One region of the Paraburkholderia sp. GAS41 genome, then DNA from elsewhere that is predicted to be linked to it. Evidence: predicted binding sites of a transcription regulator. Region 1 holds the regulator's gene; the other holds the start of a gene.
What was found. Region 1 encodes LexA, which represses DNA repair genes until DNA is damaged. Its sites were predicted from a motif close to ACTGTATNNNNATACAGT; they were not measured.

Region 1 (3,209 bases):
CACGCCGCCATCGGCAAAGTGCGTCTTCTGCGCATTGGCCCAGCCGCCGAACGAATCGTCCACGGTGTACAGCTTCAGCTTCGGAAACTTCGCGGTCAGCGCGGCCGGCACCTTGTCCGAACGCGGACGGTAGAAATTCTCGGCCGCGATTTCCTGACCCTGCTCGCTATACAGGAAGTTCAGATACGCCTCCGCCTGCTTGCGCGTGCCGTGCTTGTCCACCACCTTGTCGACCACCGCCACCGGCGGTTCGGCCAGAATGCTCACCGACGGCACCACGATCTCGAACTTGTCCGGACCGAATTCCTTCAGCGACAGAAACGCCTCGTTTTCCCACGCAATCAGCACGTCGCCGATGCCGCGTTGCACGAAGCTCGTGGTGGCTCCGCGCGCGCCCGAGTCGAGCACACCGGCGTTCTTATAGAGCTTCGAGACGAAGTCTTTGGCCTTCTGATCGTTACCGCCCGGTTGATGCTCGGCATAGGCCCAGGCCGCCAGATAGTTCCAGCGCGCGCCGCCCGAGGTTTTCGGATTCGGCGTGACGATCGACACGCCAGGCTTGACGAGATCGTCCCAGTCCTTGATGTGCTTCGGATTGCCCTTGCGCACCAGGAATACGATCGTCGAGGTGTACGGCGCTGCGTTGTCTGGCAGGCGCTTCTGCCAGTTCTTGTCGATGAGGCCCTTGCCGGCGAGCGCGTCGATGTCGTAAGCCAGCGCGAGCGTCACCACGTCCGCCTGCAGGCCATCGAGCACCGAGCGCGCCTGCGCGCCCGAGCCGCCGTGCGACTGCTTGAAGGTGAGCGTTTCACCGGTCTGCGCCTTCCACTGCTTGCCGAACGCCTGGTTGACCTGCTGGTACAGCTCGCGCGTCGGGTCATACGACACGTTGAGCAGCGTCGTGTCCGCGGCGGCCGTCTGGGCCACCAGGCCGAGTGCCGTTGCGCAGCCGAACGCCAGTAGCGTGATGAGTTTCCTGGTCTTGCCTGCGAGCCCCGTGCCCTGATCGATCATCCACCTTCTCCGCGTCGTGGTTGGCTGGGACAGTGCGTCCCGGGTTGTTTGTGTCGAACTGCAGGCCACTCTATCGAAAGGCTTTCATCATTAAAAATAATGTTTATTCATTTTTTAATACGTAAAAGTGGTAATGACAGCTGGGCGCGGCGTTGCGGCACGCAAACGGCTGCTGGAACACCCTGAAGCGGCGCTGTCACGACACCCAGGGCACGAACTTAAAGTAAAGCTTGAATTGCGCCGAATACTGTATAAAAATACAGTCACCTGTCTATCCATACAGTGGCCCCATGACCAAACTTACCGCACGACAGCAAGAGGTTTTCGATCTGATCCGCCGGGCAATCGAACGCACCGGTTTTCCGCCCACCCGCGCGGAGATCGCCGCTGAGCTGGGCTTCAGTTCGGCCAACTCGGCGGAGGAGCATCTGCGGGCGCTCGCCCGCAAGGGTGTGATCGAACTCGCTGCCGGTGCTTCGCGCGGCATCCGTTTGTTGCTGGCCGGCCAGGACGACGCACCGCATCAGTTCACGCTGCCGCATGCCAGCCTGATGCAGTTGTCCCTGCCCCTGATCGGCCGGGTGGCCGCCGGTAGCCCGCTCCTTGCGCAGGAACACATTTCGCAGCATTACGCCTGCGACCCGGCGCTGTTCTCGAGCAAGCCGGACTACCTGTTGAAGGTGCGCGGGCTGTCCATGCGGGACGCCGGCATTTTCGACGGCGACCTGCTCGCCGTGCAGAAGAAAAGCGAAGCGAAAGACGGCCAGATCATCGTCGCGCGGCTAGGCGACGACGTGACGGTCAAGCGTCTCAAGCGCCGGCCGAATGGTATCGAGCTGATCGCCGAGAACCCCGACTACGAAAACATCTTCGTTCAGGCCGGCAGTGCGGAATTCGCACTGGAAGGCATCGCGGTCGGGCTGATTCGCCCCACCGAGTTCTGAACCCTGACCTGAACCAAGCCTGGAGAGACTCATGGAACGCCTTGCCCGCCTGCTGCCCTTCCGCCAGTTCGGTCGTCTGCGCCATTTGCGCAGCCTTGTGCCCTGCGCACCCATCGAGGCGTCCAGCGCTACTCCTTCGTTATTCGACGCAGAAGAGCCGCAGACTTCAACATTGCCGTCGGCGCTGCCAGCCTTCGCGCGGGTCTCGCTGAATTCCGGCCTCAACACCGCAGAACCGGCCCGGCGCGCACCGGTGCGGGTCTACCACGGGCCGTCGCGTCTCATCATGGTCGGCACGGTGGACGCGGTGTGCCGGATGATCGACCATTGCATCGCTGAAGAACGGGCCGGCGTGCAAAACGCGCTGTTTGAATAAAGGCTATGTTGCGCAACACCCGGAAGCCGAGGCTTGGCCTCTCTCCGTGTTCGTTGTTCGTTACGAGTTGTTCGTTATGCGTCGTCCGTTTCAGACGTGCGCCAGTTGACGCTGAGAAATGGGTGGATCGGGAACGTCGCGTGAAGCTTGCGGGGATCGTTTTCTCGCGGCGGCGGTCCACCTTAGATCACCCACAGCGGAGAATCTCGCACGATGTCTGTTTCAACCTCTGCAACACGTGGCTTTGCGCGGCCGCTGATCGTTGGGCTCCTCGCGATTGTGATCGTGGCTGTGCTCGGATACGCCTATGCCTCGCCCTACCTCGCACTCGACCGGCTAAAGCGCGCCGCCGACGCACGCGATGCGCAGACCGTCAGCGAATACGTCGACTATCCGGCATTACGCGAGAGCCTAAAGGAGCAGATTGGCGGGCTGCTGACGCGGCGAATCGAAGCCCGTGCGAGCGGTAATCCGCTCGCAGCGCTTGGCGCAATGATTGGCGTAGCCTTGATTGGTCCATTGGTGGATGCCTATGCAACCCCGGATGGCGTGGCTGCGTTATTGAACGGCATGCCGCCGCGCGGCGATCTCCACCAGCGCCCGCCCACAGCGCAGGATGCGAGTGCCAATCCGTCTGCCGGTGGTGCAGATTCAGCGCCCGCTCCCGCAGCGCCCGCGCCAGCCACCCCGTCGACCGCGCCGCCGCAACCGCCGCAGACCACGGCCGGCTATCGCGGCATCAATGAATTCGCCGTCACCTATCAGCATGGCGTCGGCGATGCACGTTACTCCGCCATTCTGCGACGCGAAGGGCTGTTTTCATGGAAGCTGGCTGCGGTCGATCTAAACGCAAACTGACGGGGCCAGCCGAACGC
Region 2 (3,209 bases), on a different contig from region 1:
CAGACCGGTCCAGAAGCTGGCCTTGGCCGTGTCGCCGCCGCCGGGGAACAGATCGTTCACGCACATTTCAAGCGTTTCGCGGCGCGCTTCGCGCAGCGACTTGTCGAAGCCGACGATCTCCGCCATGCCGCCGACGCGGATGCGGTCATCGAAACGCGTGATCGCAATCTTGTAGGTTTCATCGAGCACGGTCGACACCGGCGCGGCAGCCGCGTTGACGATAGGCGCCGTGATCGAATAGCCCTTCAGCGGGTAGACCGGAATCTTGACGACGTCCGCGAGGAACCTGGTCGAATACGAACCGAGCGCCACGACGAATGAATCCGCGCGGATCAGTTCGCTGCCGCATTGCACGCCGGAGATGCGGCCGCCAGCCATCGTGAGCGCGTCGATGGGCGTGTTGTAGCGGAACGCCACGCCCAGTTCCTCGGCCATGGCCGCGAGGCGCGTGGTGAAGAGCTGGCAATCGCCGGTTTCATCGCCCGGCAGGCGCAGGCCGCCGGTCAATTTGTGCGCGGTCGCGGCGAGCGCGGGTTCGGCGCGCGCCAGTTCGTCCGACGTCAGCAATTCATAAGGCACGTTGGCGTCTTTCAGCACGGCGATGTCTTTTGCCGCGCCGTCGAATTGCTGTTGCGTGCGGAACACCTGCAACGTGCCGCCGGTGCGGCCTTCGTACTGGATGCCGGTGTCGGCGCGCAGTGCCTGCATGCAATCGCGGCTGTATTCGGCGAGGCGCACCATGCGGCCCTTGTTCACCGCGTAACGCGCGGACGTGCAGTTTTGCAGCATCTGCCACATCCACTGCAACTGGAATGGCGTGCCGTCGAGCCGGATGGCGAGCGGCGCGTGTTTCTGGAACATCCATTTGACGGCCTTCAGGGGCACGCCCGGTGCCGCCCACGGCGACGCGTAGCCCGGCGAAATCTGGCCGGCGTTGGCAAAGCTCGTTTCGAGCGCAGGACCGGCTTCACGGTCGATCACGGTTACTTCGTGACCCGCGCGTGCGAGGTAATAAGCGCTTGTCACCCCGACGACACCACTACCCAAAACGACGATTCGCATAGCTGCTCCAGAAGGTTCTTTGGGGCTTGCGCGTCCGTGAATGGTTCAGCTCGTTGGTGGATCGTTCGATTAACGAGGTGAAACGCTTTCAGCCCAGTGTTAACCGCTATACTATTTAGAGTCAGGTAGGTTTTGTTATTGTATTTTTCTGATTTTCAGTAAAAAGACCATGCGAACACAGCGTCAACCGATTCGCGCGCTCGACAAGCTCGATCGCAAGATCCTCAAGCTGCTGCAACAGGACGGCCGGATGGCCATGAAAGACCTCGCGGAGCAGGTCGGGCTGTCGGTCACGCCGTGTATCGAACGGGTCAAGCGGATGGAGCGCGATGGCGTCATCACCGGCTATCACGCGCGGGTGAATCCGGCGGAGTTGGGGGCGGCGCTGCTGGTGTTCGTCGAGATTACGCTGGACCACAAGAGCGGCAACATGTTCGACCAGTTCCGCCGCGAGGTGCAGAAGATTCCCGAGGTGCTCGAATGCCATCTGGTCTCGGGCGATTTCGACTATCTGATCAAGGCGCGCATCGGCGAGATGGCCGATTACCGGAAACTGCTCGGCGACATCCTGCTGCAACTGCCGGGCGCGGTGCAGTCGAAGAGCTATGTAGTGATGGAAGAAATCAAGGAAACCTTGATGATTGCAGTCAGCGAATAAGTCCAGCGAGCGGCGCGAATAGGGCGAGAGACAGGACTCGACAAACGGCTTAAATACTGTATATTTATACAGTATTGTTTTGAGTCTTCTCGTTTGTTCTGCTCGTTTTCGTTGGACCTCACTGTGACCGATTCCGTCCCCGAATATCCGATTGCCCCACCCCGCCCGCGCAAGGGGCGCGGCGCCGTGACGAACCTGCAGGGTCGCTATGAGGTGGACCAACGCGAAGTGGTGGACGACGGCTGGGCGCTGCACGAGGAGGAAGAGGGCGAATCGCCCGCCCTACGCACGCAAGTCTTCAACGAGCAGGCGAAAACCATTCTGACCCGCAATGCGTCGCCGGATATTCCGTTTAGCGTGTCGCTCAATCCGTATCGCGGGTGCGAGCACGGCTGTATCTACTGTTTCGCGCGACCCACGCATAGTTATCTGGGTTTGTCGCCGGGGCTCGATTTCGAGAGTCGCATCTATGCCAAGGTCAACGCGCCGGAACTGCTGGAGCGCGAACTATCGAAAAAGTCGTACGTGCCCGAGCCGATTGCGTTGGGCGTCAATACGGATGCCTGGCAGCCCGTCGAGCGCGAGCTACGCCTCACGCGGCGAATCATCGAGGTGCTGAGTGCGCGCGGTCATCCGTTCGCGGCTATTACGAAATCGTCGTTGATCGAACGCGATCTGGATCTGCTGGCGCCCATGGCGGCGCGCGGGCAATTCATGGCGGCCATCACCATTACTACGCTGGATGCTGACATCGCCCGCACGCTCGAACCTCGCGCCGCGACGCCGTCGCGCAGGCTGCGCGCGATTCGCACGCTGAGCGAAGCCGGCATCCCGGTTGGGGTCAGTATCGCGCCGGTGGTTCCATTCGTCACCGAGCCGGATATGGAGCGGGTCCTGGAAGCATGTGCAGAAGCGGGGGCGAGCAGCGCGAGCTATATCGTGCTGCGCTTGCCGTGGGAAGTTGCGCCGCTCTTCAAGGGCTGGCTCGCGGCGCATTTTCCGGATCGTGCGGAGCGGGTAATGAGCCGCGTGCGCGACATGCGCGGCGGCAAAGACTATGACGCCAATTTTTCGACCCGCATGAAGGGCGAGGGCTTGTGGGCTGATCTGCTGAGGCAGCGTTTTCGCCAGGCTGCGCGTCGGCTGGGTTTGAACGAGCGCCGGCACGGCATCCTCGATATGTCGCAGTTCATACGCGGGGCGCCGCTCGAACCCGCGCGCGACGACCCGCAAATGAATCTGTTCTAGGCGTGATCTGTGTCCGCGCGGCGGCGCCGTGCGCTATTGAGACAGCGTTTTTGCGGTCTGAACCTGCGATTCAAAATAGGTCTGGAACGATACGGCCAAGGCGGTCATGAGTAGCATCGCGCCGATGAACAGCGAAAAAATCACCACGAAAATCACGGCCCACCCGGAGCGGCTTTGTTGCTGGTTCTGAGGGTTGAACTGCGCGTCCCATTTTTGATCGGGACGCAGGCCGTAGACGATC

Region 2: P3T43_RS15240 (PA0069 family radical SAM protein) is a predicted target of LexA. The motif match lies at 1,776-1,793, and genes of this name have one in related genera.

The regions. Positions count from the first base shown of each region.
Region 1 is NZ_JBNDMK010000004.1:296,236-299,444, forward strand. Features, by position in the region: gene P3T43_RS09375 (sulfate ABC transporter substrate-binding protein) at 1-1,014, opposite strand, end outside; gene lexA (transcriptional repressor LexA) at 1,305-1,958, shown strand; gene P3T43_RS09385 (hypothetical protein) at 1,990-2,334, shown strand; gene P3T43_RS09390 (DUF2939 domain-containing protein) at 2,548-3,192, shown strand.
Region 2 is NZ_JBNDMK010000009.1:167,327-170,535, reverse strand. Features, by position in the region: gene P3T43_RS15250 (D-amino acid dehydrogenase) at 1-1,062, opposite strand, end outside; gene P3T43_RS15245 (Lrp/AsnC ligand binding domain-containing protein) at 1,232-1,720, shown strand; gene P3T43_RS15240 (PA0069 family radical SAM protein) at 1,844-2,968, shown strand; gene P3T43_RS15235 (NINE protein) at 3,002-3,209, opposite strand, start outside.